One region of the Bradyrhizobium sp. UFLA01-814 genome, then DNA from elsewhere that is predicted to be linked to it. Evidence: predicted binding sites of a transcription regulator. Region 1 holds the regulator's gene; each other region holds the start of a gene.
What was found. Region 1 encodes PhoB, which activates phosphate uptake and scavenging genes when phosphate is short. Its sites were predicted from a motif close to TGTCATNNANCTGTCAT; they were not measured.
Positions count from the first base shown of each region.

Region 2: the regulator PhoB is predicted to act here: its motif matches at 1,479-1,495, upstream of PMN64_RS14150 (UDP-2,3-diacylglucosamine diphosphatase).
Region 3: the regulator PhoB is predicted to act here: its motif matches at 2,172-2,188, upstream of PMN64_RS14230 (YbhN family protein).
Region 4: the regulator PhoB is predicted to act here: its motif matches at 1,505-1,521, upstream of phnC (phosphonate ABC transporter ATP-binding protein).

Region 1 is NZ_JAQOSR010000040.1:12,131-15,336, forward strand. It holds gene PMN64_RS14590 (GcrA family cell cycle regulator) at 229-741, shown strand; gene phoB (phosphate regulon transcriptional regulator PhoB) at 1,000-1,710, opposite strand; gene phoU (phosphate signaling complex protein PhoU) at 1,857-2,573, opposite strand; gene pstB (phosphate ABC transporter ATP-binding protein PstB) at 2,681-3,206, opposite strand, start outside.
Region 2 is NZ_JAQOSR010000038.1:30,651-33,856, forward strand. It holds gene PMN64_RS14140 (Lrp/AsnC ligand binding domain-containing protein) at 1-213, opposite strand, end outside; gene thiD (bifunctional hydroxymethylpyrimidine kinase/phosphomethylpyrimidine kinase) at 417-1,214, shown strand; gene PMN64_RS14150 (UDP-2,3-diacylglucosamine diphosphatase) at 1,519-2,331, shown strand; gene PMN64_RS14155 (glycosyltransferase family 4 protein) at 2,328-3,206, shown strand, end outside.
Region 3 is NZ_JAQOSR010000038.1:52,947-56,152, forward strand. It holds gene PMN64_RS14225 (hypothetical protein) at 1-838, opposite strand, end outside; gene PMN64_RS14230 (YbhN family protein) at 942-2,018, opposite strand; partial or broken gene PMN64_RS14235 (MFS transporter) at 2,637-3,206, shown strand, end outside.
Region 4 is NZ_JAQOSR010000078.1:10,917-14,122, reverse strand. It holds gene phnD (phosphonate ABC transporter substrate-binding protein) at 1-483, opposite strand, end outside; gene phnC (phosphonate ABC transporter ATP-binding protein) at 563-1,378, opposite strand; gene PMN64_RS23180 (chloramphenicol acetyltransferase) at 1,589-2,254, shown strand; gene PMN64_RS23175 (alpha-D-ribose 1-methylphosphonate 5-triphosphate diphosphatase) at 2,251-3,206, shown strand, end outside.

The DNA.
Region 1 (3,206 bases):
GACTCTTGCGCCAGAGTCACGCCATATTGTAGCGTTTGGCCTGTCGGGTACGACATCTCGTGCGGCAGTACTGGACCCTCTAAGTAGCCTTCGTATCGCGCGTAAACGTTCGGGCGCAAGACCGCGCCCGGCGAGGGCTAAGGGATTCTGGCCGCAGGGATATTTGTCCAGATTGGCTCGCAGCGCCGCTCCAATGATTGGCCGGCGCTACGCGAAGGGAAGAATGCGATGACTGTATTGACCTGGTCCGACGATCGCGTCGAGCAGCTGAAGAAACTCTGGGAGTCTGGCCTGTCGGCCAGCCAGATCGCGGCGGAACTTGGCAATGTGACGCGAAACGCCGTGATCGGCAAAGTGCATCGGCTCGGCCTCTCCGGCCGCGCCAAGGCCCCCTCCACGGCCGCGCCGCGGCAGCGCAAGGCCCGCCCCGCCCAGCACATGATGCGGGTGGCGCGCCCGGTGTCCCGCGGCAACACCGCGCTGGCGCACGCCTTCGAGGTCGAGATGGAGCCCGATCCGATCTCCTACGACAATGTGGTGCCGATGAGCCAGCGGCTGTCGCTGCTCGAACTCAACGAGGCCACCTGTCACTGGCCGGTCGGCGATCCCTCAAGCCCGGAATTCTTCTTCTGCGGCGGCAAGGCGCTCGGCGGCCTGCCCTATTGCGCGCATCACTCGCGCGTCGCCTACCAGCCCGCCGCCGATCGCCGCCGGCCGTCGGCGAAACCGCAGATCAAGTGAGCACTCGGGAAACTACGGAAGACCTGAAAAACAAATCCCCGCGAAAGCGGGGATTTTTTTATGGCGCGTGGCCCGTTACATCATCGGCGTCGTCCCGGCGAAAGCCGGGACCCATAACCACTAATGCGTGTTGTTAGAAAGCCGTCTGGCCCCGTGCCGATTACGCCGGCCGCGGCGTATGGGTCCCGGCTCCCGTGCGCAATTGCGCACTAGGCCGGGACGACACCGTGCTACGGGATATGAATCCCGCAACGGCCATTACGGCTGCGGCTCGGCCTTGGCAAAGCGGTCGTCGAGCGCGTAGCCGGCGCCGCGCACGGTGCGGATCGGATCCTGCTCGCGGCCCGGATTGAGCAGCTTGCGCAGGCGGCCGATATGCACGTCGACGGTGCGTTCATCGATGTAGATGTCGCGGCCCCAGACGCTGTCGAGCAGTTGCTCGCGGCTGAACACGCGGCCGGGATGCTCGAGGAAGAATTCGAGCAGGCGATACTCGGTCGGCCCGAGATCGATCGGGCGGCCCGAGCGCGCCACGCGGCGCTTCTCGCGGTCGAGCTCGATGTCGCCATAGGTCAGCACGGTTGCAAGCCGCTCCGGGCTCGCGCGGCGCAAGAGGCCCTTCACCCGCGCCAGCAGCTCCGGCACCGAGAACGGCTTGACGATGTAATCGTCGGCGCCGGTGGCAAGCCCGCGCACGCGCTCGCTTTCCTCGCCGCGCGCGGTCAGCATGATGATCGGAAGCTGCTTGGTCTCGGGCCGCGCCCGCAGGCGGCGGCACAGCTCGATGCCGGACAGGCCCGGCAGCATCCAGTCGAGGACCACGAGGTCGGGAACGCGCTCCTTCAGCCTCGTGTCGGCATCGTCGCCGCGCCCCACCGTCTCGACATCGTAGCCTTCCGCATCGAGGTTGTAGCGCAACAGCGTCGTCAGCGCTTCCTCGTCTTCGACTACCAGAATGCGTGCGCTCATCGGTTTAAGTTCTTTCTCTGTGGTGATCCGTTGCCCAGACGCAAACCGAAACGCTTACTTCCTTGAGCATAGTCCCCGCGGAAACGAATTGTCGCGAGGATCGTCCAGTTTCACTCTTGCCGGTTTCGCGCTTGCCGATGATGCCTTCAGTTGCCCGGCACCGTGGTGGCAAAAGTGGTCATGTCCCCCTTCGGGCGCTTGTCGGTGATCTGCTGGCCCTCGATCATGTAGAACACGGTCTCTGCGATATTGGTAGCGTGATCGCCGATCCGCTCGATGTTCTTGGCGCAGAACATCAGATGGATGCAGAACGAGATGTTGCGCGGATCTTCCATCATGTAGGTGAGCAGTTCGCGGAACAGCGAGGTGCAGATCGCATCGACCTCCTCGTCGCCCTTCCAGACGTTCATCGCCGCCGGCAGGTCGTGCGCGGCGTAGGCGTCGAGCACCGACTTGACCTGCGACAGCACGAGGTCGGTCATGTGCTCGAGGCCGCGGATCAGCTTCAGCGGCTGGAAATCGCTCTCCAGCGCCGCGACACGCTTGCCCATGTTCTTGGCGAGGTCGCCGATCCGCTCGAGGTCGGTGGCGACGCGCATCGCGCTGACGATCTCGCGCAGGTCGATCGCCATCGGCTGGCGGCGCGCGATCGTCAGCACCGCGCGCTCTTCGATGTTGCGCTGCAGATTGTCGATCTCGATGTCGGCGGCGACCACGCGCTTGCCGAGCGCGACGTCGCGACGGATCAGCGCGTCGACCGACTCGGTAATCATCCGCTCGACCAGGCCGCCCATCTCGGCGACCAGGCGGGTCAACTCCTGCAGGTCGCTGTCGAATGCCTTGGCGGTATGTTCAGAAGCCATCGCTTGTCTCCCTCAAACCATGATCCCGGGGATCATGGTTTCGTGTCCTGAATTTTAGCATGCCCTGATCGGAAAACCGGTTTCCACTTTTCCGGATCATGCGCCGGTCAACCGAACCGGCCGGTGATGTAGTCCTGGGTGCGCCGATCGCTCGGTGAGGTGAAGATCTTGTTGGTGTCGTCGAACTCGATCAGCTCGCCGAGATACATGAAGGCGGTCTTGTCGGAGACGCGCGCCGCCTGCTGCATGTTGTGGGTGACGATCGCGATCGTGTAGTCCTCGGAGAGCTCCTGGATCAGCTCCTCGACCTTGGCGGTCGAGATCGGGTCGAGCGCCGAGCACGGCTCGTCGAACAGGATCACCTCGGGGCGCACCGCCACGGTGCGCGCGATGCACAGGCGCTGCTGCTGGCCGCCGGAGAGCGACAGGCCGGACGCGTTCAGCTTGTCCTTGACCTCGTTCCACAGCGCGCCGCCGCGCAGCGCCTTCTCGACCCGGTCGTCCATCTCGGACTTCGAGATCTTCTCGTAGAGGCGGATGCCGAAGGCGATGTTCTCGTAGATCGTCATCGGGAACGGCGTCGGCTTCTGGAACACCATGCCGACCCGCGCGCGCAGCAAGTTGAGGTCGAGC
Region 2 (3,206 bases), on a different contig from region 1:
GGTGAGCGTGTCCTGGATGCCCGGGATCACCTGAACCTTCTCGTTGATGAAATGGCCGATGTCGGTGTCGTGGTCGACGTAGAACTTGACCAGGAGGTCGTAATTGCCCGCGGTGGAATAGATCTCGGACGCAATCTCGGCCTCCGCCAGCGCGTTGGCGACGGTGTAGGACTGGCCGAGCTTGCATTTGATCTGGACGAAGAAAGGAACCATCAAAGTCGTCTCCGGGGATTTCCGCGACTATAGGCCCAAAACGGGCGGCCAAGGCAAGGGGACAAGAGCGGGCAAGGCAGCGTCAGGGCAAAGCCAACCCGCGGTAAAGTCAGGCGAACTTGCCGTCGATCCGCGGCCGGGCTAGGACAGGCCATGGTCTTGTTCGCGATGGTCGCATTCGTATCAACCGCCGGTGCTGCACGATGACGCCGGTCGCGCTCACCATTGCCGGCTCGGACTCCTCGGGCGGGGCGGGTATCCAGGCCGACCTCAAGAGCTTTGCCGCGCTCGGGGTCTATGGCGCCTCCGCGATCACGGCGCTGACTGCGCAGAACACCAAGGGGGTCAGCGGCATCCATCCGGTGCCCGCTTCATTCGTCACCGCCCAGATCGACGCGGTGTTCTCCGATCTCGAGGTCGGCGCGGTCAAGATCGGCATGGTGGCGCAGGCCGAGACGATCGCGGCGATCGCCGATGGGCTGAGGCGCTGGGCGCCGCGCCATGTCGTGCTCGATCCGGTGATGGTCGCAACCTCGGGCGATCGGCTGCTTGCCGCCGAGGCGGTCGATGCGCTGAAGACCCTGCTGTTTCCGCTGGCCTCGCTGATCACGCCGAACCTGCCGGAAGCGGCGGCGCTGCTCAACGAGCCGGTCGCCGAGAGCGAGGCCGACGTCGAGCGACAAGGCAAGCGATTGCTGGCGATGGGATGTCGCGCGGTGCTGGTCAAGGGCGGCCACGGCCACGGCGCCGACAGCATCGACTATCTGATCGACGCCGAGCGCAGCATCGCGCTGGCTGCGCCGCGCATTGCGACCGCCAATACGCATGGCACCGGCTGCTCGCTGTCCTCGGCAATCGCAGCAGGGCTCGCGAAGGGCGAGAGCATGGAGACCTCCGTGCTCAACGCCAAGGCCTGGATTACTGAAGCAATCGCCGCTGCCGATCGTTTTGCCATCGGCCACGGGCATGGGCCGGTGCATCACTTTCACAAATATTATTGAGGCTCTTGTAGCCCGGATGGAGCGCAGCGAAATCCGGGAGCGCGCCATCCGCGCATGCAAGACCCCGGATTGCGCTTCGCTTCATCCGGGCTACGCATTCATCGCTGCTTCGTTGTCCGCCACGATATGCAGGCAACACAACACCTCTTCCCCGCAGTCGCGGCCGCCGATGTCGCCAGATTGTCGCACGCTGCTGTTATCCGCAGGGCAGGGGCGTGCTGCTGATTCTCGTTAACTGTTTGTGGGGCCTTGGGTCGCGGGGATCGTCATCGCCTTGTCACAGGAATCTGTTAGGTGCACAGGCATGGGAAGTGACTCCTTGAGTGAAGAAAGTCCCGAGCGGCACTTTCGCACTTTGTTTATCTCCGATGTCCATCTCGGAGCCCGCGGTTCGCAAGCCGACCGCCTGCTGGACTTCCTCCGCTCTCACGATGCCGACACGATCTACCTCGTTGGTGATATCGTCGACGGCTGGGCGCTGAAGTCGAACTGGTACTGGCCGCAGACCCATAACGATTTCGTGCAGAAGATGCTGCGCAAGGCGCGCAAGGGCGCCAAGGTGATCTACGTCCCGGGCAACCACGACGAGTTCCTGCGCAAATATTACGGCACGCATTTCGGCGGCATCGACGTGGTGGAGAACACGGTTCACACCGGCGCCGACGGCAAGCGCTACCTCGTGATCCACGGCGACATTTTCGATCTCGTGGTGCAGAACGCGCGCTGGCTCGCCCATCTCGGCGACAAGGCCTACGACTTCGCGATCCAGATGAATCGCTTCGTCAACTTCTTCCGCAAGATGTTCGGCGTGCCGTACTGGTCGCTGTCGCAATGGGCCAAGCTGAAGGTCAAGAAGGCGGTGAACTATATCGGCGCGTTCGAGGCGACGCTTGCCGGCGAGGCGCGGCGCCACGGCTGCGACGGCGTGATCTGCGGCCACATCCACTACGCGACGATTCATGACGAGCACGGCATCCGCTACATGAATTGCGGCGACTGGGTGGAGAGCTGCACCGCGCTCGCCGAGCACGAGGACGGCCATTTCGAGATCATCACCTGGACCGACCCGGTGCGCCGGATCGCGCCAGTTCCGCGAGTGACGGCACGCGCTGCATGACGCATATCCTGGTCGCGACCGATGCGTGGCATCCCCAGGTCAACGGGGTTGTCCGCACGCTGACCATGATGGCGCAGGCGGCGAAATCGCTCGGCGTCGAGGTGAGCTTCCTGACGCCGGACGAGTTCCGCACCTTCGCGATGCCGAGCTATCGCGATCTCCGGCTGGCGCTGCCCTACCGGGCCAAGGTGGCAAGTCTGATCGAGGCGGCGAGGCCCGACAGCATCCATATCGCGACCGAGGGCCCGATCGGGCTTGCGGTGCGCCGCTATTGCCGCAAGCGCGGCCTGCCGTTCACGACGAGCTTCCATACCCGCTTCCCCGAATACGTCTCGGCGCGGACGCCTGTCCCGGAAGCCTGGGTGTGGCGCGCATTGCGCTGGTTCCACCGGCCGAGCCGGGCGGTGATGGCGGCGACCCCGGCGCTGGCGGCCGAGTTGCGTCAGCGCGGCTTCCGCAACGTGGTGCTGTGGTCGCGGGGCGTCGATACTGCGCTGTTCCATCCGCGCGATGTCGATCTCTGCCTGCCGCAGCCGGTCTATCTCAGCGTCGGCCGGGTGGCGGTGGAGAAAAATCTTGAGGCCTTTCTTGACCTCGATTTGCCGGGAACCAAGGTCGTGGTCGGCGACGGCCCGGCGCGGGCGGCGCTGGAGCGGAAATATCCGGACGCCGTGTTCCTCGGCGCCCGCCATGGAGAAGAATTGGCTGAGATCTACGCGGCGGCCGATGTGTTCGTTTTCCCGAGCCGGACCGATACGTTCGGTCTGGTGCTGCTTGAAGCGTTGGCGAGCGGCTTGCCGGTTGCCGCTTTTCCGGTCACCGGTCCCCGCGACGTGATCGGCGCGGCGCCGGTCGGTGTGCTCGACGAGGATTTG
Region 3 (3,206 bases), on a different contig from region 1:
GCGCGAGCGCCGTGCGCGTCTGGTAGCTGTACAGCGACCGGTGACAGGCCGAGTTGAGCCACAGCGCGCTCTGGCGCTGCCAGTTGGTCAGGGTGTCCGGTGCTTCGCAGGCGCGGCCGCCTTTGTAGCCGGCGCGGCTCGGCCGGTAATATTGCGCCCCGCCGAGATAGGAGCGGAAGCAGAATCCCTCGTCGGAGAGCGCAATCGCGCGGTCGGGATTGCCCTCGCCGGATGCGATGCTGTCGCCGAGGCCCGCGATCAGCAAGTCGCGCACCTCGATCGGCGTCGTCACGCGCTGGTTGGCGTCCGAGCCGCTCGCGACGTCGACGGTCGCGACCGTGGTGCGGCCGTAGCGGACGCGCAGATTGATCGGCTCGGCGCAATCGAATGTCGAGGATTGCGGCCCGTCGCCGTCGTCGAACGACCAGGCGCAGGTCGCGCCGACCGGAACCGGTCCGGTGAGCCGCACGACGATCGGATGGTCGATCGGCGTCAGATAGCTTTCCTTGACGTTGTCGCGGGTGCAGGGCTCGCTGACGCGGCCCTGCAGGTCGATGCAGAGCCGGTTCACGGTGTTGCGCGCCCAGCCGCGGCCGTCGCTTTGCAGTTCCAGCGCCTGTTCCGAGGCCAGTACGCTGCGGCCAAGCCCGCTTTCGACATGCAGGCGGAAGTCGCGTTCCTCGCGGAACAGGCGGAAGCGGTTGCGGACCTCCCAGGAGATCTGCAGCTGATTGTCCTGCGCGTCCGCGGCTGATGCGAATACCGCTGCCAGCGCGCTGCCGAGCAGCACACTGCAGACCGTCACCCGAAACGAAAATCGAACCAAAAAGCCAATCATGGCGCGGTTTGACGCGAGCGGTACGGCGAAAATAAGAGAAGCGGCTGCGAGGATCGAAAATCCGGGGTCGAGGGGCCCGCACGAGGGCCGATAACGTTGTCTGTTACCGTTTCAGCTGCCTGACCCGCTGCTGCCGGCTTTCGATCGGTTGCCGCACGGTCGCCGAAGCCGTGCAGGCTTGGCTTAGTCGCTTCCGCTCTTGCCAGGGCTGCACCACGTTGAGCCAGAGCTCGCGCATGCCCATGATCGAGATCGAAATCCCGAATGGGATCAGGAAGTAGAGGATGCGGAACACGACCAGCGTCGCCAGCAATTGTTCCTTGCTGAACTCCGGCAGCGCCACCAGCATCGCGGCGTCGAACACACCGATCGAGCCGGGGGCGTGGCTGGCGAAGCCGAGCAGCGTCGCCAGGATGAACACGACCGCCAGCGAGACGAAGTCGATATGCGGCTCGGTCGGCATCAGCAGGTACATTGCGAGCGCGCAGAAGCCGAGATCGACCACGCCGATCAGGATCTGCAGCAGCGTCAGCTTGGCCGAGGGCAATACCACCTTCCAGCCGTTCTGGCCGAGCTCGCGGCGCTTCTCGCCGGTCAGGAGCCAGACGAAATAGGCGCCGATGCCGGCAAGGCAGCCGAGCGCGATCAGCCGGTTCATCGCCGGCGGCAGCAGGTCCATCGCCGACGCCGCCGCCGGGTGCCAGGCCATGCCGAAGCCGAGCACGAACAAATTGCCGAGCCAGAAGGTCAGGCCCGACAGAAAGCAGATCTTGGCGACGTCGATCGCGGAGAGGCCGTAATCGGAATAGATCCGGAAGCGGATCGCGCCGCCGGTGAAGACCGTGGCGCCGATATTGTGGCCGATGGTGTAGCTCGTGAAGCTCGACAGCGCTGCGATGCGGTAGGGGACATGGATCTTGCCGATCGTGCGCAGCGCGAAGAAGTCGTAGAAGGTCAGCGTGCAGAACGCCCCGACCACGCAGAGAGCCGCCAGCGCGATCCGATGCGGCGCGATGTTGGTGAGCGCGGTGAGAATGATGCCGGTATCGACGCCCTTCAGGGTGTGAACAAGCGACGTGATCGCGAACGCGATGATCAACACACTCGCGGCGATCCCGAGCCGTTTCCAGCCGATCTTTTCCTTGAAACCACGCCCAAGCGTGGTCAGCAGCCGAAGCATTCATCCTCCCGGCGGGGCGGCAATTTCAGTGGGACCCGGTCACGGACGGCGACGGGTGACGGGCAAACGCACCGTACGCGATGACCCATAAGGCAAAACCGATGCGTTGTGCAGCCCTTGACAAGCCAAGCTTCGGCCCTCGTCCAGCGTCATTGTCATATTGGCTACATATGTTCTCGCTCTGCGGAATGTGAGTCGCAGGACGGCGACGGGGCCACTGCATGTTCCGCCGTTCCAAGCGATTTCGTCGGCTTTTTCGCCGATTTTGCCGCCGTTCCGGCGTCGATGCGGGTCAGTTGGCGCGAGCCGAATAGACGGTATGCATCAGCACGGGGACGCCTGAGCCGGCTGTGGCGTTTACCAAAGTGTGAAGTCGACGCGCGCTTGCGCATGATCCGCCCTGCGCTCGGGGCCAAGTGAGGCGCGCGAGGGCGGTCCGTAGGTCTATTGAGGCAAAACGCCGCGCAAGCGGGCCGCCGTCGGGCAGGCCGGCCAGGAATGCGATTTCACACTTCGATCGGTGGCGAAGTGTTGCGGCGAAACGAAGGCCTATGTCTCGCATTGGTTGCCGAGAGCAAGGACAAGACCATGCAACAGACATCCCTGAACGTCCGGCACATGCCGGACCGCCGTGCAACGTCGCATCAGCAAACGAGCGGGCTCGCGGCGACGTTGACGCTCGCCGCGATGAGTCTCGGCTATGGCGTCGTGCAGCTCGACGTCACCATCGTCAACACGGCGCTCAATGCGATCGGCGCCTCGCTTGGCGGCGGCGTTGCCGAACTGCAATGGGTGGTCAGCGCCTACACGATTGCCTTTGCGGCCTTCATCCTGACCGCGGGCGCGCTCGGCGACCGGATCGGCGCCAAGCGCATCTTCATGGCCGGGTTTGCGATCTTCACCGCGGCATCGGTTGCCTGCGCGGTCGCGCCTGATGCGGCGACGCTGATCGCCGCCCGCTGCGTGCAGGGGCTGGCGGCAGCCATCCTGGTGCCGAACTCGCTGGCGCTGCTCCGCCATGCCTATGAAGACGAGAAGGCGCGGGGACGCGCAGTCGGGGTCTGGGCCGCGGGCGCGAGCCTTGCGCTGACCGCCGGCCCGTTCGTCGGCGGCGGACTGATCGCGCTGGTCGGCTGGCGCGCGATCTTTCTGGTCAACCTGCCGATCGGCCTCGCCGGCTTGTGGCTC
Region 4 (3,206 bases), on a different contig from region 1:
GTTGAGTTCGAAGCGCGGCACGTTGTTGCCGGACGTCGAGTTCGGATCGACCAGGCCGAGATTCTTGCCTTTCAGGTCCTCGACGGTCTTGTACGGGCTCGACGCCTTGACGAAGAACACCGAGTAATAGCCGGTCGAACCGTCGGCGTTCATATCGTTGGCGAACGGGTCGGTCTTGACGCCGGTCAAGCGTGCGCGAGAGAACGAGGCCGAGCCGTAGCTGGCGATCTGGATGTTGCCGGCGCGCTGGCCTTCGATGACGGCCGCGTAGTCGTTGGCAATGCGCAGCGTGACCTTCACGCCGAGCTCCTTCGACAGGTACGCGACGAACGGCGTCCAGCGCTCGGTGACGCCGGAGGCGTTCTCGGCCGGCACCACCGCGAAGGTGAGCTCCGGATATTTTGCCTTCCAGTCCTGCGCGGAGGCCGAACCGGCAAATGCCAGCGCGGCGGCGCCAGCCAGAATGATGCGACGAGTGAACATGACTACCCCTCTTTTGTCGTAGTTGCACCTGTTGGCCGGGCAAAATGCTCGGCCTCCCAGATTGAAAAGTGCGCGACGCTCAGGCCGCGGCTGCGGTGCCGAGTGCCGGCGCAGTTGCACCGTCGGGCGCGGGCAGCGGTGCTGCGCCGATGACGTCATTGGCCTCGAGGTCATAGAGCTCGCGGGCGATATGGTCGGTGAGCGCCGCGGGGGCGCCATCGAACACCACGCGGCCCGCGGCCATGCCGACCAGGCGGTCGCAATAGGTCCGCGCCAGGTCGAGCGAGTGCAGATTGCAGAGCACAGTGATGCCGAAATGCTTGTTGATGCGCAGCAGCGCATCCATCACGATCTTGGTGTTGCGCGGATCAAGCGAGGCGATCGGCTCGTCGGCGAGAATGATGTCGGGCTCCTGCACCAGCGCGCGGGCGATCGCGACGCGCTGCTGCTGGCCGCCGGAGAGCTGATCGGCGCGCTGTGCCGCGAGCTGGGCGATATCGAACTGATCGAGCGCTGACAGCGCGAGCGCCCTGTCCTGTTCCGGCCAGGCCTGCGCCAGCGAGCGCCAGGATGGGATCTGGGCCAGACGGCCCATCAGCACATTGGTCAGCACGTCGAGCCGGCCGACCAGGTTGAACTGCTGGAAGATCATCGCCGAGCGCGCGCGCCACCGCCGCAGTTCCTTGCCGCGCAACGCGGTAACGTCGGTGCCTTCGAACAGGATACGGCCGGAAGTCGGATCGGCGAGACGGTTGATCATCCGCAGCAGCGTCGACTTGCCGGCACCGGAGCGGCCGATCACGCCGACAAAGCTGCCCGGCGCGATCGAAAAGGACGCGTTGTCGACTGCGGCTTTCGTGCCGAACCGGCACGTCAAACCTTCCACCACCAGCATGTAATGCTCCAACCGCGCCTCGTTGGGCCATCGCTATCCCCGGCGTTTTACAGTTATGTGACGACAGCGCTGCGGTGCGGCGATCGTCCACACCCCTCCCTTGTCGCTCCCTTGCCGTCATCGCAACGTCATGATGTTGTCATCAAGCGTCCCGATGACGAGCACACATCCCCGGAAGCCAAAGATTCTTGAACATTTGCGGAGGCCCTGATGGCCGGAAAAACACTCTCGGTTGTGCCGACCGTCGACCCGACTGCGTCGGTCCGTGAGAGCAAGCTCGGCAAATATACCGAGGTCGGCGCGCGCACGATCCTGCTTGAAGTGAGCATGGATGACTATTCCTACGTCGTGAACGACAGCCAGATCACCTACACCTCGATCGGCAAGTTCTGCTCGATCGCGGCGATGACCCGCATCAACCCCGGCAACCACCCGATGCATCGCGCGACGCAGGCACATTTCACCTATCGCGCCAGCGCGTATTTTCCCGGGGAGAGCGACGACACCGACTTCTTCAACTGGCGACGTGCGCATCACGTGCATATCGGCCATGACGTCTGGATCGGGCATGGTGCGATCCTGCTACCAGGACGGAACATCGGAACCGGCGCCGTCATTGCCGCCGGCGCGATCGTGACCAAGGACGTCCCCGCCTACACCATCGTCGCCGGTAATCCGGCGCGGCCGGTGAAGCGGCGCTTCTCCGAGACGATCGCCGACCGCCTCGCCGCGCTCGCATGGTGGGACTGGGATCACGAAACACTTCGGCGTGTCCTGCCCGACTTTCGCAAGCTCGCGGTCGAGGAATTCCTCGACAAGCATGAGGCCGAGGCCGTATCCCAATCACAAGCCAAACAACGGAGCGCCGCATCGTGACGGACATCTTCATCGAGGGCGGGCGCACGCTGGTTGACGGCGCCCTGGTCGAGACCTCGCTGCGGACCACGGGCCGCGACATCGGCGCGCTCGACGCCGAGCAGGGTCGCGCCGCGCTTCACATCGATGCCAGTGGCCTCCTGGTGCTGCCCGGCATCATCGACCTGCACGGCGATGCGTTCGAGCGGCAGATGATGCCGCGCCCAAGCGTCGACTTCCCGACCGACGTGGCGCTTGTTGACAGCGACCGGCAGGCGATCGCCAACGGCATCACCACCGTGTTCCATGGCACGACCTGGTCGTGGGAGCCCGGCCTGCGCAGCGCGGAGAATGCGCGCAAGCTGCTCGACGCGATCGAGGCGCTGCGGCCGCAGCTCGCCGCCGACACCCGCTTCCACCTGCGTCACGAGACCCACAATCTCGAGGCCGAGGCCGAGATCATTCAATGGCTCAGTGAAGGCCGCATCGATCTGTTCACCTTCAACGACCACAGCAACGTCAAGCCGAAGAAGCGCAACCAGCTGGCCGAACGCACCGGGCTCTCCGTCGAAGCCGTCAACGACATGCTCGACCGGGTCGTGGCGCGCCGTTCCGAAGTGCCCGCCTCGATCGCGCGACTGGCAGCCGCTGCGCGCGCGGCCGATATCCGTATGCTCTCACACGACGACAACAGCCCAGCGATGCGCCAGGAGTTTCGCGCGCTGGGCGCCACGATCGCCGAATTCCCCGTCAATGAGGAGACCGCGCGCGATGCCGCCGGCGCGGGCGACTTCATCGTGTTCGGCGCGCCCAATGTGGTGCGCGGCGGCAGCCACACCGGCTGGACCAAGGCATCCGACATGATTGCACAGGGCCTCTGCTCGGTGCTGGCGTCGGACTACTATTATCCGGCGCCGCTGCTCGCGGCGTTCCGCCTCGCCGCCGACGGCATCCTGCCGCTCGCCAAAGCCTG